One region of the Mesorhizobium sp. M0074 genome, then DNA from elsewhere that is predicted to be linked to it. Evidence: predicted binding sites of a transcription regulator. Region 1 holds the regulator's gene; each other region holds the start of a gene.

What was found. Region 1 encodes PhoB, which activates phosphate uptake and scavenging genes when phosphate is short. Its sites were predicted from a motif close to TGTCATNNANCTGTCAT; they were not measured.
Region 2: a site for PhoB is predicted at 1,441-1,457, ahead of phnC (phosphonate ABC transporter ATP-binding protein). Genes of this name have one in related genera too.
Region 3: a site for PhoB is predicted at 3,189-3,205, ahead of NKJ73_RS11825 (alkaline phosphatase D family protein). Genes of this name have one in related genera too.
Region 4: a site for PhoB is predicted at 1,643-1,659, ahead of ppk2 (polyphosphate kinase 2). Genes of this name have one in related genera too.

The regions. Positions count from the first base shown of each region.
Region 1 is NZ_JAMYUM010000028.1:15,390-19,890, forward strand. It holds gene xylF (D-xylose ABC transporter substrate-binding protein) at 1-256, opposite strand, end outside; gene NKJ73_RS29110 (ROK family protein) at 543-1,787, shown strand; gene phoB (phosphate regulon transcriptional regulator PhoB) at 1,797-2,486, opposite strand; gene phoU (phosphate signaling complex protein PhoU) at 2,503-3,210, opposite strand; gene pstB (phosphate ABC transporter ATP-binding protein PstB) at 3,243-4,046, opposite strand; gene pstA (phosphate ABC transporter permease PstA) at 4,043-4,501, opposite strand, start outside.
Region 2 is NZ_JAMYUM010000001.1:576,784-581,284, forward strand. It holds gene phnL (phosphonate C-P lyase system protein PhnL) at 1-689, shown strand, start outside; gene NKJ73_RS02855 (DapH/DapD/GlmU-related protein) at 686-1,303, shown strand; gene phnC (phosphonate ABC transporter ATP-binding protein) at 1,539-2,387, shown strand; gene phnD (phosphonate ABC transporter substrate-binding protein) at 2,478-3,386, shown strand; gene phnE (phosphonate ABC transporter, permease protein PhnE) at 3,546-4,501, shown strand, end outside.
Region 3 is NZ_JAMYUM010000007.1:90,122-94,622, reverse strand. It holds gene typA (translational GTPase TypA) at 1-1,015, opposite strand, end outside; gene NKJ73_RS11830 (hypothetical protein) at 1,214-1,495, shown strand; gene NKJ73_RS11825 (alkaline phosphatase D family protein) at 1,542-3,116, opposite strand; gene NKJ73_RS11820 (MFS transporter) at 3,397-4,501, opposite strand, start outside.
Region 4 is NZ_JAMYUM010000021.1:85,704-90,204, forward strand. It holds gene NKJ73_RS25365 (dihydrofolate reductase family protein) at 1-566, shown strand, start outside; gene ppk2 (polyphosphate kinase 2) at 616-1,536, opposite strand; gene NKJ73_RS25375 (aldo/keto reductase) at 1,817-2,860, shown strand; gene NKJ73_RS25380 (hypothetical protein) at 2,974-3,132, shown strand; gene NKJ73_RS25385 (DUF982 domain-containing protein) at 3,184-3,441, opposite strand; gene NKJ73_RS25390 (GntR family transcriptional regulator) at 3,538-4,200, opposite strand; gene NKJ73_RS25395 (multidrug efflux MFS transporter) at 4,398-4,501, shown strand, end outside.

The DNA of each region.
Region 1 (4,501 bases):
GTGCGCTGGCGCCCTGCGAGATCAGGCTCTCGACGTCGGTGAGCTGCTTGCCGGGGTTGGACTGTGCGTCGGCGGAAATATACTTGTCGCCTGCGGCCTCAATGGCCGCCTTCATTGCGGCCTCGTCGGTCTTCCAGCGCTCTTCCTGGAAGTTCGACCAGGAAACGCCGATGACCTTGTCTTTAGCCTGCGCCACCGACGCCAGCGCCAGCGTCATGGCGACACCCGCCAGAATGGCGGTCGTGAATTTCTTCATCATATCCTCCCTGCGCCGCGTACGGCGTGACCAATTGGCTCAAAGACCAGCTTAGAAGCTCTAATTTTTTCGAGCCTCGAAAAAATACTGGCCCGATCTCCGGCTGCTGTCAACATCGATTCTGATGGATTTTGATGACTCTGCGAGTTTTTTCGAGCGTCGGAATAAACGATGACAGCGCCACCTGCATCTGACACTATTTGCCTGCGTCCGACACTATTTGTCGGACATTACCGACGGCTTCCGGTTCATGAGCGGCCGCGGCAACCGGGAGGAAAGCAAAACAATGTCGGTCGGAATCCGCCATGACGATTTGCGCCGGCGCAACCGGGCGATGGTGATCTCGGCGGTGCGCCGGGCCGGCCAGCCATCGCGTACTGAGATCGCAGCTACTACCGGCCTCAGTCATTCGACCATATCGGCGATCTCTTCCGACCTGATACGGGAAGGCATCCTCGCCGAGAGCAAGGCAAGTGAGCCCGTTTCGTTGAAACGCGGTCGTCCGCAGGTCGGCCTCGCCCTCAACCCGGAAGCGGCGGCGGTGCTGACCGTGGTGTTGTCGCTGAATTTCCTGTCGGCCGCCATTATCGACTATACGGGACAGGTGGTCGCCGAGGAACAGCGCCGGCTGGACACGCTGACCATGCCGCGCGACGAGCTGATCCGTGAATGCATGGCCATCGTCCGGCGCCGGCTGCAGGATCCAGACCTTGACGTCCGCAGTGTCGCCCGCATCGCCCTGGCGATTCAGGGCATTACCGACTCCCCTGCACGCGCCATGCTGTGGTCGCCGATCACGCCGCAGACCGACATCGCCTTTGCCGACATGCTGGAGGACGAATTCGGCATCCCGGCAACGGTGGAGAACGACTGCAACATGATGGCGGTGGCTTTGCGCTGGCGCAATCCGGATCGCTATCGCGACGACTTCATCGCCATCCTGCTTTCGCATGGCATCGGCATGGGGCTGGTGCTGAAGGGCGAACTGTTCACCGGGACGCATTCCTCGGGTGGCGAATTTGGCCACATGATCCATCGTCCGGGCGGCGCGCTCTGCCGTTGCGGGCGGCGCGGCTGCATCGAGGCCTATGCCGGCAACTACGCCATCTGGCGCAACGCCAGGCAGATGAGCGAAGAAAGCGAACCGATCGCCGACGTCAGCGACGCCGACATGCGAGCACTGGCGGCCCGGGCGCGCGAGAAAGATGGGCCGGAACGCGAGGCCTACCGCAAGGCCGGCGAAGCGCTGGGTTTCGGTCTCGGCTCGCTGTTCGCGCTGATCGATCCGGCACCGGTCGCGATGGTCGGCGCCAGTGCCGCCGCCTTCGATCTGATCGAGCCGGCCTTGCGGAAGGCAATCGCCCAGACCGCCGGCGGCCAGCATTCGGACTCGATCTCCTTCGATACAGAGCCGAACGAATTGCCGCTGATCCGCGAAGGCTGCGCGATGCGGGCGCTAAGCTTCGTCGACCAGGAGATTTTCGCGCCGGGCGCGCAAATGAGGCCCAGCGTCAGAAAGAACGTAGCCTGACCAGGCGGGTCAATCTTCCCTGATCGCATAGCCGGCACCGCGGATGGTGCGGATGACATCCGGCATCCGGCCGTTGTTGACGGCTTTGCGCAGCCGCCCGACATGCACGTCGACGGTGCGTTCGTCGATGTAGATTGTCTCGCCCCAGACATTATCGAGTAACTGGCTGCGCGAGAAGACACGGCCCGGATGCCGCATCATGAACTCGAGCAGCCGGAATTCGGTCGGCCCGAGCCTGATTTCGCTCTTCTTGCGATAGACCCTGTGCGATTCGCGATCGAGCACGATGTCGCCGACCTTCAGCACGCTGGACAGCACTTCCGGCTTGGCGCGCCGCAGCAGCGCCTTGACCCTGGCCATGAATTCCGGTGTCGAAAACGGTTTGACCAGATAGTCGTCGGCGCCGGTCGAAAGCCCGCGCACCCGGTCGCTCTCCTCGCCGCGCGCGGTCAGCATGATGATCGGCAGCCGCTCGGTTTCGGGGCGCGCCCGCAACCGACGACAGAGCTCGATGCCGGAAACCGCTGGTATCATCCAGTCGAGCACCAAAAGGTCGGGCACATTCTCCTGCAAACGGATCTCGGCTTCGTCGCCGCGTGTCACCACCTCGACCTGGTAGCCTTCGGATTCGAGATTGTAGCGGAGCAGCACACCCAATGGCTCCTCGTCCTCCACCACCATTATGCGTGGTGCGATCATCGGCTGGGCACCCCCATCATGTCACCGGTGCGGACATTGTCGTTTCGTCCTGCTTCGGACGATTGACCGGCAATTGCTCGCCGGTCAGCACATAATACGCATTTTCGGCGATGTTGGTGACATGGTCGCCGATCCGCTCCAGATTCTTGGCGCAGAACAGCAGGTGCGTGCAAGCGGTGATGTTGCGCGGATCTTCCATCATGTAGGTCAACAGCTCGCGGAACACGGACGTGTATTTGACGTCGATGCGCTCGTCGGCGGCACGCAGCTTGGCCAACGCGGCCGCATCGCCTGCAGCATATTCCTCGATGACACCCTGCACCTGGATGAGAACCAGCTGCGCCATCGCGTCGATGGAATGCGACAGGTCCCGCGGCGTGGCGCTGAGGCCGACCGCACTCACGCGCTTGGCGATATTCTTGGCAAGGTCGCCGATGCGTTCGAGGTCGCCCGCCATGCGGATCGCTCCGACCACATGGCGAAGATCGTGGGCCATCGGCTGGCGTTTGGCGATCAGGGTGATGGCGCGGTCGTCCAGTTCGCGTTGACGCGCATCCATGATGGCGTCGTCGGAAACGACGCGTTGCGCCAGCACGTTGTCGGAATTCAACAGGGCCTTGGTCGCCCCGCCGACCATCGAACCGGCGAGGTCGGCCATGTCGCGGATCAGCTTGCTGATCTGCTCGAGATCCTCGTCGAAAGAAGCGACTGTGTGTTCGCCCATGGTCCTGTCCTCATATGCATGATCGGAACGGCTCAGCCGAAGCGGCCAGTGATGTAGTCCTGCGTGCGCTTCTCGCGGGGCGACGTGAAGATCTTCTCGGTCCGGTCGAACTCGACCAGTTCACCCAGATACATGAAGGCGGTCTGGCGCGACACGCGCGCCGCCTGCTGCATGTTGTGGGTGACGATGACGATCGTATAGTCGGCTTGCAATTCGTCGATCAGTTCCTCGATCTTGGCAGTCGACAGCGGGTCGAGGGCCGAAGCCGGTTCGTCGAGCAGAATGACTTCCGGCTTCACGGCCACGGTGCGGGCGATACAGAGCCGCTGCTGCTGGCCGCCGGACAGGCTCAAGCCGCTGGCGTTGAGCTTGTCCTTGACCTCGCTCCACAGCGCGGCGCGCTTCAACGCCTGTTCGACGCGGCCGTCCATCTCGGACTTGCCGAGGTTCTCGTAGAGCCTGACGCCGAAGGCGATGTTCTCGTAGATCGACATCGGGAACGGCGTCGGCTTCTGGAACACCATGCCGATCTTGGTCCTGAGGAGGTTGAGATCCTGCGACCGGTCGAGAATGTTCTTGCCGTCGAGCAGCACCTGGCCCTCGGCCGTCTGTTTTGGGTAGAGCTCATAGATGCGGTTGAACACACGCAGCAGCGTCGATTTCCCGCACCCCGAAGGGCCGATGAAGGCCGTGACACTGCGCTCAGGCAGTGACAGGCTGATGTCCTTCAGCGCCTTGCTCTGGCCGTAGTAGAAGTTGAGATTCTTGACCTCGATCTTCGTCTTCTCGACGACCGTTTCGGCCATCGTCATGTCTGGGGACAACATCTGTGTCATCTGTCCTCTCTGCGTCCGGTAAGGCTGCGGGCGAGGATGCTCAAGCCCAGAACCGTCAGGGTGATTATGAGTGCGCCGGTCCACGCCAGTTGCTGCCATTCCTCGTAAGGGCTGAGAGCGAACTGGAAGATGGTCACCGGCAGGCTGGCCATCGGCGCGTTGATATTGCTGCTCCAGAACTGGTTGTTGAGCGCGGTGAAGAGCAGCGGCGCCGTCTCGCCGGAAATGCGTGCTATCGCCAGCAATATGCCGGTGACGATGCCGGACAATGCGGCGCGGTAGGCGACCGAACGGATCACCACCCAGCGTGGCGCGCCGATCGCGGCACCGGCTTCACGCAACGCGTTCGGCACCAGGTTGAGCATGTCTTCAGTGGTGCGCACGACCACCGGAATGACCAGGATGGCAAGCGCAACGGCGCCGGCAATGGCCGAGAAATGTCCCATTGGCCGCAC
Region 2 (4,501 bases), on a different contig from region 1:
TCTCCGATGTCGCCAAGAGCTTCACCATGCATCTGCGCGATGGCATCAAACTGCCTGTCGTCGCCGGCGTGTCGTTTTCGATCAGGAGCGGCGAATGTGCAGTGCTCGGCGGCCCGTCCGGCGCCGGCAAGAGCTCGATCCTGAAGATGCTCTACGGCAACTATGCGGTCGACGAAGGCCAGATCATCGTCCAGCACGAGGACGGGCTCATCGATCTCGCGACGGCCAGCCCTCGCACCGTGCTTGCCGTGCGCCGGCTCACGATCGGCTATGTCAGCCAGTTCCTGCGCACCGTACCGCGCGTCTCCGCCCTCGATGTCGTCGCCGAACCGCTGGTCGAGCGCGGCGAGGAGCGCGAGGTCGCGCACGGCAAGGCACGCGCCTTGCTGGCGCAGCTCAACCTGCCGGAGAAGCTCTGGGCGCTGCCGCCGGCGACGTTCTCCGGCGGTGAACAGCAGCGCGTCAACATCGCGCGCGGCTTCATCACCGAGCATCCGATCCTGCTGCTCGACGAGCCGACCGCTTCGCTCGATGCCAGGAACCGCGACGTGGTGATTGCGCTGGTCGCGGCCAAGAAGGCGGCCGGCGTTGCCCTGCTTGGTATCTTCCACGACCACGACGTGCGCGAGGCGGTGGCCGACCGCGTCATCGACGTGACAGCTTTTGCCGCCGGGAAAATTGCCGCATGACAAGAAAGCTGTCGGAAACGCCGCTGGTCCACGAGACGGCGCAAGTCGAGAACTCGACGCTCGGCCGCTGGACCGAGATCGCCGAGCGCTGCCGGGTGTCGGAAAGCACGCTCGGCGACTATTCCTACATGATGCAGGACTGTGGCGTCTGGTGCGTGACGATCGGCAAATTCGCCAACATCGCCGCCAGCGTGCGCATCAACGCCACCAACCATCCGACCTGGCGGCCGACGCTGCACCATTTCACCTATCGCGCCTCGGATTATTGGGACGACGCCGAGCACGAGAGCGAATTCTTCGCCAAGCGCCGCGCCAAACGCGTCACCATCGGCCACGACACCTGGCTCGGCCACGGCTCGACCATCCTGCCCGGCGTCACCGTCGGCCATGGCGCGGCGGTCGGTGCCGGCGCGGTGGTGTCGAAGGACGTCGCGCCCTACACCGTCGTCGCCGGCGTACCGGCCAAGCCGATCCGCGAACGCTTCGACCGCCGCACCGCGGAGCGCTACCAGGCGCTCGCCTGGTGGGACTGGGACCATGCAAGGCTGCGCGCCGCGCTCGACGATTTTCGGGAATTGTCGGCGGAGGCGTTTCTGGAGAAATATGGCGGCTGAGGGTCGTGAAATGGTGAATGGTGAATGTGAATGGGGGCAGCGGACAGGTTTCGAGGCTCAGGGAAGCCGTTCTTATCACCATTCACCATTCGAGCTTCTCGCGCCGAGTTGATCCCGCCCCGCTCCAGGCTGTGGGCAGTAACAAAACTGACATCGTTCCGACACCGCAGGTTCATGCGGCTGCGCTAGCCAGGGTAAACAGACCTTCAATTGCGATTGGACTGGAGCCTGCACCATGTCAGCTACGCTCGAAATCCGCGGCGTCACCCGCCGGTTCGGCAAGAACACCGCCGTCAGCAATGTTCACATCGCGATTCCGCAAGGCCAGATGGTCGGCATCATTGGCCGCTCCGGCGCCGGCAAATCGACGTTGCTGCGCATGATTAACCGCCTCATCGATCCCAGCCAGGGATCCATCCTGTTCAACGGCGTCGAGGTCTCCGGGTTGCGCGGCTCGCCGCTCCGGCGATGGCAGCGCGACTGCGCCATGATCTTCCAGCAGTTCAATCTCGTGCCGCGCCTCGATGTGCTGACCAATGTGCTGCTCGGCCGGCTCAACCACCGCTCGACGCTGTCCAACCTATTTGGCATGTTCTCCCGCGGTGAATGCGCCGAGGCGGTTGCAGCCCTCGAGCGCCTCGACATCGCCCGCACCGCCCTGCAGCCGGCCGGCACCCTTTCCGGCGGCCAGCAGCAGCGCGTTGCGATTGCGCGCGCCATGATGCAGCAGCCGAAGGTGTTGCTGGCGGATGAGCCGATTGCCTCGCTCGATCCGCTCAACGCCAAGGTGGTGATGGATTCGCTGCAGGACATCAATTTGCGCGAGGGCATCACCGTCATCACAAATCTGCATACGCTGGATACGGCCCGCACCTACTGCAACCGCATCATCGGCATGGCCGCCGGCAAGGTCGTCTTCGACGGCCCGCCCGAAGCCCTCAACCGCGAGGCCGTGCGCATGGTCTACGGCGCCGACAGCAATGGCGGCGAAATCTCCGAGGCCATCACCTCCACCAGTGTCGCCATCAAACAGAAAATCGCTGCATCCGCCGGACCGCTCGAGCCCGCATTCCCGGGATATTGAGAACGGCCTGATCGCCCGCCCGCGTCAAAGGCACCTGTCAAAAAATTCGAACGCTACCGGCGCGAGGCCGGGACCAACAGGAGAGAGATAATGTTCAGGAAGATGGTTTTTGGCGCCGTTTCATTGCTCGCCATCGCGGCAAGCGCCGCTCACGCCCAGGATATCAAGGAATTCCGCATCGGCATCCTTGGCGGTGAAAACGAAGCGGACCGGCTGCGCAACTTTCAGTGCCTCGCCGATCACCTGAAGTCCGAATTCGGCTTCGAGAAGGTCTCGCTGTTCCCGGCCGCCGACTATGACGGCGTTATCCAGGGCCTGCTCGGCGGCACGCTCGATTTCGCAGAGCTTGGCGCGTCGGGCTATGCCAGCGTCTACCTCAAGGATCCGAACGCCGTGACCCCGATCCTCACCACCCAGCAGACCGACGGCGCGACCGGCTATTATTCGATCGGCCTTGCGCTGAAGTCGTCCGGCATCACCGACATCAAGTCGGCCAAGGGCAAGAAACTCGGCTATGCCGACCCGGATTCGACCTCCGGCTACCTGATCCCGCTGACCCAGATCCCGAAGGACACTGGCGCTTCGAACGAAACCTTCTTCGCCTCGACCCAGTTCAATGGCGGCCACGAGAACAACCTTCTCGCGGTTCGCGACGGCAAGGTCGATGTTGCGGTTGACGATTCCTCGGGCATCGGCGACTTCAAGAACGGCTACACCTCCGGCACCTTCCACAAGGAAGTCGCCAAGGGCGCCGTGGACCCCAACGATTTCGTCGAAGTCTGGCGCTCCGGCTCGATCCCGAACGGCCCGCTGGTCGTGCGCACCGCACTCGGCGGCGATATGAGCGCCAAGCTCGCCAACTTCTTCACCAGCCTGCCGGCCAAGGACAAGCCTTGCTTCGAGGCCATCGAAGGCGGCGATTTCACCGGCTACGTTCCGGTGAAGCCGGACTTCTACAGCGTCATCGTCGAAGCCCGCAAAGCCGCGATCGGCGGCTGACGACAATTGCGGAAAGGGCGGCGTCCATTAGAGCGACGTGCGTCCACTTGGACGCACAAAGTACGCTCTAACACTTAGATGCCGCATCGTGCTTTCCGAAAGTCAACTTTCGGGCCGATGCGGTCGCCGCCCTTTTTGCGTGTCCGCTCGTGACCCCGTATGACCTTCGCCGCTACAATTCGTTCAGACGCGGTCCGGCAGGCAGCAGACGCCTGGCGACGCCAGACGTCCTTGCGCCGGTTCTACACGGCGCTCGGCATCGGCTCACTGCTTGTCGCCATGTGCACAGCCATGTGGTTCGCCGACGAGGCCAATGCCGGACATTTCTTCGATCGGCTGCCGCACATACTGGATTTCCTTAGTTGGCTTGTTCCCAAGGACTGGAACGACGTCTGGCGGGCGCTGTTCGACATCGCATCGCCGCACGACAAGGGCAGCCAAGAGTTCAACTTCCCGCTTGGCCGCGTCTATCTCTGGGGCGGCTTTTATCTACCCGAATATTTCGAGCTGATGCTCACCACGCTTAACGTGGCGCTGGTTTCCACTTTCATCGGCTTTGTCTTTGCGGTGCCCTTTTCCTTCATCGCCGCGCGCAACTTGACGCCCAGTCCGGTGCTCAGGCTCGTCGTCAAGCGCTTCATGGAACTGCTTCGCGCCTTCCCCGAGATCGTCATTGCCGGCCTGTTCGCAGCCATCCTCTCGACCGGCCCGGTCGCAGCCATCATCGCCATCGGCCTGCATTCCATCGGCGCTCTCGGCAAGCTCTTCTACGAGATCAACGAAAACATCGACATGCGCGCCGAAGAAGGCCTGCGCGCGGTCGGCGCCAACTGGTTCGAGCGCGTGCGCTTTGCCGGCCTGCCGCAAGTGCTGCCCAATTTCATGTCCTACACGCTGCTCAGGATCGAGATCAATGTGCGTATCTCGACCATTATCGGTGCGGTCGGCGGTGGCGGCATCGGCGAGGAACTGAAGCTCTCCATCTCGCGCGGCTTCGGCGCCAAGACGCTGGCATTGGTGCTGCTGCTGTTCACGACGATCTTCCTCGTCGACCAGTTTTCCGCCTGGCTACGCCGCAAGCTCGTCGGCGAGCAGGCATTCATGATGGGTGCCTG
Region 3 (4,501 bases), on a different contig from region 1:
CGGCCTCGCGCAGCAGGCGGTCGCGGATGACGCGGCTGGTCACCTTGTCGCCTTCGGTGCCGGCCAGCGGGGAATCATTGACCAGGAACGACATCGTCACGGTCGGCGGATCGATCGGCTGCGCATGCAGCGGTTCCGTCACCGACGGGTCGCAGAAGGTGTCGGCGACGGTGCCCTTCGACAGGCCGGCAATAGCGACGATGTCGCCCGCCTGCGCCTCGTCGATGGGCTGGCGCTCGAGCCCGCGGAAAGCGAGGATCTTCGAAATGCGGCCGGTTTCGACCTGGGTGCCGTCATGGTGCAGCACCTTGACAGCCTGGTTGGATTTCAGCGTGCCGGATTCGATACGGCCGGTGATGATGCGGCCGAGGAACGGATTGGCTTCCAGGATGGTGCCGATCATGCGGAACGGGCCGGGATGAACGGTCGGCGCCGGCACGTGCTTGATGACGAGGTCGAACAGCGGCGCCAGAGCCTGGTCCTTCGGACCTTCGGGGTTTTCCGAGACCCAGCCGTCGCGGCCTGAACCATAAAGGATAGGGAAGTCGAGCTGCTCGTCGGTGGCGTCAAGTGCTGCAAAAAGATCGAACACCTCGTTGACCACTTCGACGTGACGGGCATCGGGCCGGTCGATCTTGTTGATGACGACGATCGGCTTCAGTCCAACCTTGAGCGCCTTGCCGACGACGAATTTGGTCTGCGGCATCGGCCCCTCGGCGGCGTCGACCAGCACGATGGCCGAATCCACCATCGACAGAATGCGCTCGACCTCGCCGCCGAAGTCGGCGTGGCCGGGCGTGTCGACGATGTTGATGCGGGTGTCCTTCCAGTCGACCGAGGTCGCCTTGGCCAGGATGGTGATGCCGCGTTCCTTTTCGAGGTCGTTCGAATCCATGGCGCGCTCGGCGACGCGCTGGTTGTCGCGGAACGAGCCGGACTGTTTCAGAAGCTGGTCGACAAGGGTGGTTTTTCCATGGTCGACGTGCGCGATGATCGCGATATTGCGGATTTTCATGTTTCGGTCTCGGGAGCGTTGCAGGCAGCAGGCCAAAAGGCGCTGCCTCTTTCGGTTGGGCGGCTCATACAGGGTTTTTCGCAATTGCGAAAGAGGAGGCGAGCCACCAAATAAAGTCACCAAATCTTAAATGTCTTGGTGTGAAGTGGAATTATTAACCAAGGCGGAACCTTTCATGGTCCGGACAGTTCGAATTTCATGATCGAGATAGGCATCAAACTCCGGCCGATTTTGGCATGTACCGCGCTCGCCGTCCTCCTCGCGGCCGGCGCGGCGCAGTCGGCGGCGTCGTTCAAGGAGACGCGGTCTGCTTTGCCGTCCGACAAGCCGTCGGCGGAGCAGCTTTTTGCCGATGCTCCCGATGGCGTCGATCCGGTGGTGACCGGGCCGGTCAGCGCCGCCTTCAAGCAGCGGCAGCAAAATGCCGGATGCGACAGCGCCGTCTGGCCCAACATTCCCGTCGTCTGCTATCCCGATTGATATACGTCCTACCCTCGGGCTGGCCCGAGGGTAGTGGCGCCGTCGCTCACGCCGACCGCACCGGATCGAGCGTGACCTTGTAGAGCTCGCTGTCGTCGCGATCCATCAGCCGCACCGTCAACTGCTCGGTGGCGCCATCGATTTCGACGAGCCCGAAGAACTGCAGGCCGGCCGAAGGCGCCAGGTTTTGACCCTGTTCGGCAGTTGGTGCCTTTATGAACTTCAGCTCCGGGCCGAATGTCATATCGAAACCATTAGGCCCGAACGTGCCGGAATGGATCGGACCCGAAACGAATTCCCAAAACGGATTGAAGTCCTGGAACTGTGCCTTGTCCGGATTGTAGTAATGCGCGGCTGTGTAATGCACGTCTGCGGTGAGCCAGACAGTGTTGCTGATACCCGCATTCTTTATATAGCGAAGAAGGTCGGCAATTTCCAGCTCACGCCCTTTGGCCGGGCCATTGTCGCCATTGCTGACCGCCTCGGCCCCTACCTTCTTGGTGCCGTCGTTCCAGACGACGAGGCCGAGCGGCATGTCGGCGGCGATGATTTTCCAGGTTGCGTTGGAATTCGCCAGTTCACGCTTCAACCACTTGATCTGCTGTTCACCGAGGATGCGCGATTGCGGCGTCATCGTCTCCTGCATATCCGGACCGTTGGGGCCGCGGTAGGAACGCATGTCGAGGAAGAACACGTCGAGCAGCGGACCATAGGCGATCTTGCGGTAGACGCGGCCGGGCTCCGACGGCTCGTAACGGATCGTCGTCATTTCGTGGAAGGCGCGCGCCGCACGTGCCGCCAGCACATGGATGGATTTTTCAGTGTAGCGATCGTCGGCGCTCAGGTCCTTCGAGTCCGACCAGTTGTTCAGCACCTCGTGGTCATCCCACTGATAGAAGGTCGGACAGATGGCGCTGAGCGCCAGCACATGCCTGTCCATCATGTTGTATTTCCACTGCGCCCGGTATTCGTCCAGCGTCTCGGCAACCTTGCGCTTCTCATCGATCAGCACTTTGTTTTTCCACTTGCCGCCGTTGGGCAGGTCGACCTCGTCCTTCATCGCACCATCGGCATAGATCGTATCGCCCGAATGCAGGAAGAAGTCGGGCGTGTGCTTGGCAATGGTGGCGTAGGTCTTCATGCCGGTCTCGTCGATGCCCCAGCCTTGGCCGGCGGTGTCGCCCGACCAGGCAAAGCGAATGTCGCGTTTCGAGGCAGGTGCCGTGCGGAAGCGGCCGACGACCGGCTCGGAAACTGCGTTGATGTCGGCAAGATCGGCCGCGACCAGGCGGTAGAAGATGTCCTGGTCGGAGGCGAGATCGGTAAGCAGCCGCTTCACCGTATAATCGCTGGCCGGCGAGCTATCGAGCGACGCCAGGCGGACGGCATTGGTGAAGCTTTCGGTCGGCGACACCTCGAACATGACGCGCGACGGCCGGTTGGTGCGTGTCCAGACCATGCCGCTGGTGGCGTCGACGTCGCCGGACTGGATGCCATGGGTGAAAGCCGGGCGCTGATTGGCGCGCGAGTAATAGGGAAGGGCGAGGCCCGAGGCGCCGACCAGGCCAACGGCGCTGGCCGACGTGACGAAAGCGCGCCGCGTCATCGAAATCTGGTTCATGGCTGTCTCCTGGATGGCATTGAACGTCGCCGCCAAGCTCCAGCTTCAATGTTTCAGGCACATTTCGAAACGATGAAGGTTTGATAACAGTGAACAGGCAGGCGAATCTCCCTCCTTGAGGGGGAGATGTCGCCGAAGGCGACAGAAGGGGGTCGTCTCGCGCGGAGCGCCGGCCTCCTGCATCGGCGATAAGGGGCCGAGCCCAGTCGGACCGACCCCCTCTGGCCGCTTCGCGGCCATCTCCCCCTCAAGGGGGGAGATTAGCACGGCCGATTGCGCCCTACGCCGCCTGCGGTTCCGGATCAAAGGCCGGGCGGCTGGTGTTGATCAGCAGCGAGATGCAGGCGGCGGCTATTGCCGTCATACCGGCGATCAGGAAGGCAAGCTCGTAATTGCCTTGCAGCTCGCGCATGGTGCCGCCGAAGAAGGCCGCTGTCGCGGCGCCAACCTGATGGCCTGCGACGATCCAGCCGAAGACGATCGGCCCGCTGCGGTCGCCGAACGCCTCGTTGGAAAGCCTGAGCGTCGGCGGCACCGTGGCGATCCAGTCCAGTCCGTAAAACACGGCGAAGATGATCAGGCTGGTCGCCGAGAAGCCGGAATAGGGCAAATAGATCAGCGACAGGCCGCGAATACCGTAATAGACGCCGAGCAGCTTGCGCGGGTCGAAACGGTCGGTGAGCCAGCCCGACAGCGTCGTGCCGATAAGATCGAAGATGCCCATCATCGAGAGCAGGCCTGCAGCCTGCACTTCGCCAATGCCCATATCGCCGCAAAAGGCGATCAGGTGAGTGCCGACCAACCCGTTGGTGGTGAAGCCGCAGACGAAGAAAGTGGCGAACAGATACCAGAACACGCGCGTGCCGGCAGCGCGGCGCAGCGTGCTCAGCGTGTGCGAAAGGAAATTGCCTTGCGAGGCTGGCGGCACCGGCGGCACGTCGTCGGCATCGGCGCCATAGCGGACCATGCCGATCGACGCCGGGCGCTCCGGCACCAGCATATAGACCAGCGGCACCAGGCAGGCGGTGGCCACGGCAATGGCGATGGCGACCGGCTTCCAGCCGCCCGACTGGGCGAGCGAGGCGAGCAGCGGCAGGAAGACCAGCAGCCCGGTGGCACTGGACGCCGACATCAGTCCCATCACCAAGCCGCGATTGGTCTTGAACCAGCGGTTGACGATGGTCGCGCCGAGCACGGTGGCGACGGCGCCCGAGCTGACGCCGGAAAACACGCCCCAGGTGAGGAGCAGATGCCACGGTTTGGTCATCAACAGGCTGAGCGCGGTCGATCCCGACATCAACAGCAGCGCGGCAAGCAAGGTGCGGCGCAGCCCGATCCGCTCCATCAGCGCCGCGGCAAACGGCCCGGTCAGGCCATAGAGGAAG
Region 4 (4,501 bases), on a different contig from region 1:
TGGGTGTTGGCGGGGAAGCCCTGCACGAATGGATGTTCGGCACCCGCACCTTCCGCAAGATGGTCCTCGGCAAGGATGGCGGGACCACGGACACTGACGAGGCGTTCGCCGCGCGCAGCTTCAAAAATATCGGCGCGTGGATCCTGGGCCGCAACATGTTTGGGCCGATCCGCGGCGAATGGCCGGATGACAGCTGGAAAGGCTGGTGGGGTGACAACCCGCCCTACCATGTGCCGGTCTTCGTGCTCACGCACCATCCACGTGATCCCATTGTCATGGAGGGCGGCACGACCTTCTATTTCGTGACCGACGGCATCCACTCAGCGCTGGAGAAGGCGAAAGCAGTGGTTGACGGCAAGGATGTACGGCTGGGCGGTGGCGTTTCTACGATCCGGCAATATCTCAAGGAAAAGCTCATCGACGAAATGCATCTGGCGATCTCACCGGTCCTGCTAGGCGCCGGCGAGAGCCTTTTTGCCGGCATCGACATGCCCAAGCTCGGCTATCGCTGCAGCGAGCAGGTCGCGACGCCGAAGGCCACGCATGTCATCATCGAGCGCACCTAGCTTGTTGCAGGGCGCCGCCATGGAGGCGCCGCCTTCCTCGCCGCTTTAGTCAGTACTTCTCCGGCACATACAGTTCGCGCGGCAGTACCTGGCGCTCGTATTCGGGATTGAAGACGCGCTCCGGCAGTGTGATCTCTTCGTGCGGCACCTCCTCATAGGGCATCTGCTTGAGCAGATGGTCGATGCAGTTCAGCCGTGCCCGCTTCTTGTCGTTGCCCTCGACGATGAACCACGGGGCTTCCGGAATATTGGTGCGGGCGAACGTTTCTTCCTTGGCCTTGGTGTACTGCTCCCAGCGCACGCGCGACTGGAGATCCATCGGCGACAGTTTCCATTGCTTCATCGGGTCATGGATGCGCATCAAAAAGCGCATCTGCTGCTCCTCGTCGGTGATCGAAAACCAGTATTTGACAAGCGTAATGCCTGAGCGGACCAGCATGCGTTCGAATTCCGGAACGTCGCGGAAGAACTCCTCGACCTGATCCGGCTGGGCAAAGCCCATTACCCGCTCGACGCCGGAGCGGTTGTACCAGGAGCGGTCGAACAGCACGATCTCGCCGCCGGCCGGCAGATGCGGAACGTAGCGCTGGAAATACCATTGCGACTTCTCGCGCTCGGTCGGCGCCGGAAGTGCTGCGACGCGGCAGATGCGCGGATTAAGCCTCTGGGTGATGCGCTTGATAACACCACCCTTGCCCGCCGAGTCGCGGCCCTCGAAGACCACGACGAGCTTCTTCTTGTGATAGGCGACCCAGGATTGTAGCTTGATCAATTCGGATTGCAGCGTGATGAGATTGCGAAAATACTGCAGGCGGTCGATCGATGGCGGATGCGCATTCTTGTAGATCTTGGCGATCTCCATCGACAGCGCCGGCTCCGAGATTTCCAGCTCATAATCTTCGTCGAGCGTGTCGGCGAGTTCCGCTTCCAGCCAGTCCCTGGCCGGGGAATTCTGTTTTATCTCGGTCATTTGCGCTGCTCCGCTTACAGGCCTTGTCGGCCGCTGTCAGGCGCTCTGCCGCCCGGCCCGGCGGCCGGAAATCGAAGCGCTGGACCGATGTTAGTATAGGTCGGCAATGACGGTTTTATTGCAGCCACTACTGCGCTGGCTGTGCGTTCAATCCGCAAGATGTGATCGAGCTTGCCCTGCGGGGCGGGCGACAAGCGGAACGAATTATCCTACAAATGCCCGGTTCACTGAGGGGCTGTCGTTTGCAACGCCCTTTCCCGATAAATCGTGAGGATACGACATGGAATACCGCACTCTCGGCCGTTCCGGGCTGAAGGTTTCGACCCTGACCATGGGCACCATGACATTCGGCGGCGGCGGCGCGTTTTCGGCGGTTGGCAAGACCGACCTCGACGAGGCGCGTCGGATGATCGACCTTTGCATCGATGCCGGCGTCAATGTCATCGACACCGCCAACGTCTATTCGAACGGGGTGTCGGAAGAGATCATCGGCGAGGCGCTCGGCGGCAAGCGCAAGGGCGACGTGTTGATCGCCTCCAAGGCGCGCATGCGGATCGGCAAAGGCCCCAATGATGAAGGCCTGTCGCGCTACCATCTGATCCGCGAATGCGAGAGGAGCCTGAAGCGCCTCAGGACCGATGTCATCGACATCTATTTCCTGCACGAGTGGGATGGCCTGACACCGCTTGAGGAAACCATCGCCGCGCTCGACACGCTGGTCGCGCAGGGTAAGGTCCGTTATGTCGGCTGCTCCAATTATTCCGGCTGGCAAGTTATGAAGGGGCTGGGGATCAGCGACCGTCATCACCAGCCACGCTTCGTCACCCAGCAGATCCATTACACGCTGGAAGCGCGCGAGGCCGAGTACGAATTGTTGCCGATCTCGGTCGACCAAGGGCTCGGCGTGCTGGTCTGGAGCCCGCTTGCCGGCGGGTTGCTGTCCGGCAAATACCACCGTGACCAGCCGACCGCCCGCCAGCTCAGCGGCTGGTCGGAACCGCCGATCCGCGACGAGGACCGGCTGTGGCGGATCGTCGACGTGCTGATCGATATCGGCAAGAACCACGGTGTGTCGGCAGCGCAAGTGGCGCTTGCCTGGCTACTCGGCCGGCCCGCTGTCAGTTCGCTGGTGATCGGCGGACGAACCGAAGCGCATTTCAAAGACAATATCGCCGCTGCAAGCCTTGTGCTTGCCGATGAGGAGCGCACACGGCTCGACGTGGTCAGCAGGCCGCCCGTGCTCTATCCCTACTGGCACCAGCAATTCACGGCAAAGGACCGGTTCGGGCCGGCCGATCTCGTCCTCGACCGCGACGGCGCCTGAAAAGCCGGGCTCTCCGGACTGCGCCGAGATATGGAGCCCGATCGTGCCTTGCGGTGTTGTGTTTGCGGTCCAATGCTCCTAGGCAAAGGCCAAGCACAATGAAAGGAAACGATATGGCACGAGCACCGAACTACGGTCAGGAACGCAAGGAACGCGACCGGCAGAAGGCTGCCAAGAAGGCGGAAAAGCAGGCTGCCAAGGTCGCAGCCAAGGAGCGATCGAAGCCCGAGGGCGAGAGCGAGTCCCAAACCAAAACCGAAACGACCGAGTGATGACGCCCGGCCTGTCAGGCGGTCCGGGCCTCGGTCAAATCCCGCTATGCCTCAGGCGGGCGCCTTGTCGCTGACGAAGACGTTCACTTCACGCGCGGCGGCAATAAAGGCCCGTCTTGCGTTCATGGCCGGCTTGTCGCCGGCCAGCGCATCATGACAGGCTTGCAACGCTTCGCGGTGCTTGGGGCTGCGCTTGCCGGGCCAATTGTTGAGGAGGTAGTCGGAAGCCTCGCGGGCCGTACGCAAGAGCTGATTGCTTCCCGCCGCGCCCTTGACGGTCACGGGTGTGTCAAATCGGTTGTTTTCCATCGCTGCTCTTACGCCATCGGCATTTGCGAAGCGAGACCGAAAGTAGCATTCTTCGCTCATCTGCTCTTTTCGTGATCAATGGCAGCCGATCCTCACTCAAGCGACGACGGCAAATCCCCGGGCGCGCAGGCCGCGCCGGTCGTTGCGCAGCGAGGTCACCAGCCGGTCGCGGCTGCCGATGATATGGGCCGAAAGCAGGCGGGCGGCGCTATCGGCATCGCCGGCCCGCACCGCCGACAGAATGGCATGGTGTTCGGCCCAGGCACGGCCGAGCGCTGCCTCGTCGCGAACCTCGAGCCAGCGGGCGCGCGACAGGCGTGTCATCACGTCGCGAACCGCTCTGAACAGGAACTCGTTGCCGGATAGACGCGCCAACTCGATATGAAAATCCCTGCCGACGCGATGCCATTCCTCGCGCGGCGTCTTGTCGTCGCAAGAATCGAGCATCGCCTCGATGATTTCGACGGCACTTCTGTCCTGCAAGGTGCAAGTTAGTCTGAGTGCCGCGACCTCGACCGCCTCGCGATAGACGGCGATCTGCTCGAGTTCAGCAAGATTGATGGGCGAGACCGTCCAGCCGCGGCCGTCGCGGCAGATCAGGCCTTCAGTCTCGAGCCGCAGCAATGCCGCCCTGACCGGCGTGCGCGATGCACCGAAGCGGCTTTCGACCCAGCGCTCCGTCAGCCGCTCGCCGGGACCGATCTCGAGCCCGAGGATCATCTCGCGAAGCTGCTTTTCGACGTTCTGCATCTGCGACATTGGCGTTCCGTTCAGGTCATTTGTTCCGGCAATCGGGTCACTGGCCGGCGTTGGCCGATCACGCCGGCCTTTGTCGATCATGTTTGAGAGGCCCGCATTGACAGCGACGGGGCTTGCGTTCATGACAGATACCAGTTTGGTATCCCAAATTGGTATCCGTAGCAAGTTTCATGCAAGCTGGCCGGACAGGACATGACATGCCGCAAGACGCCGCCCTCGCCATGCAAGGCACGCACAACGTCCACTGGCGCCGCAATCTCGCCGTGTGTTTTGCCGGCTCGTTCAGCACGCTTGTAGCGAT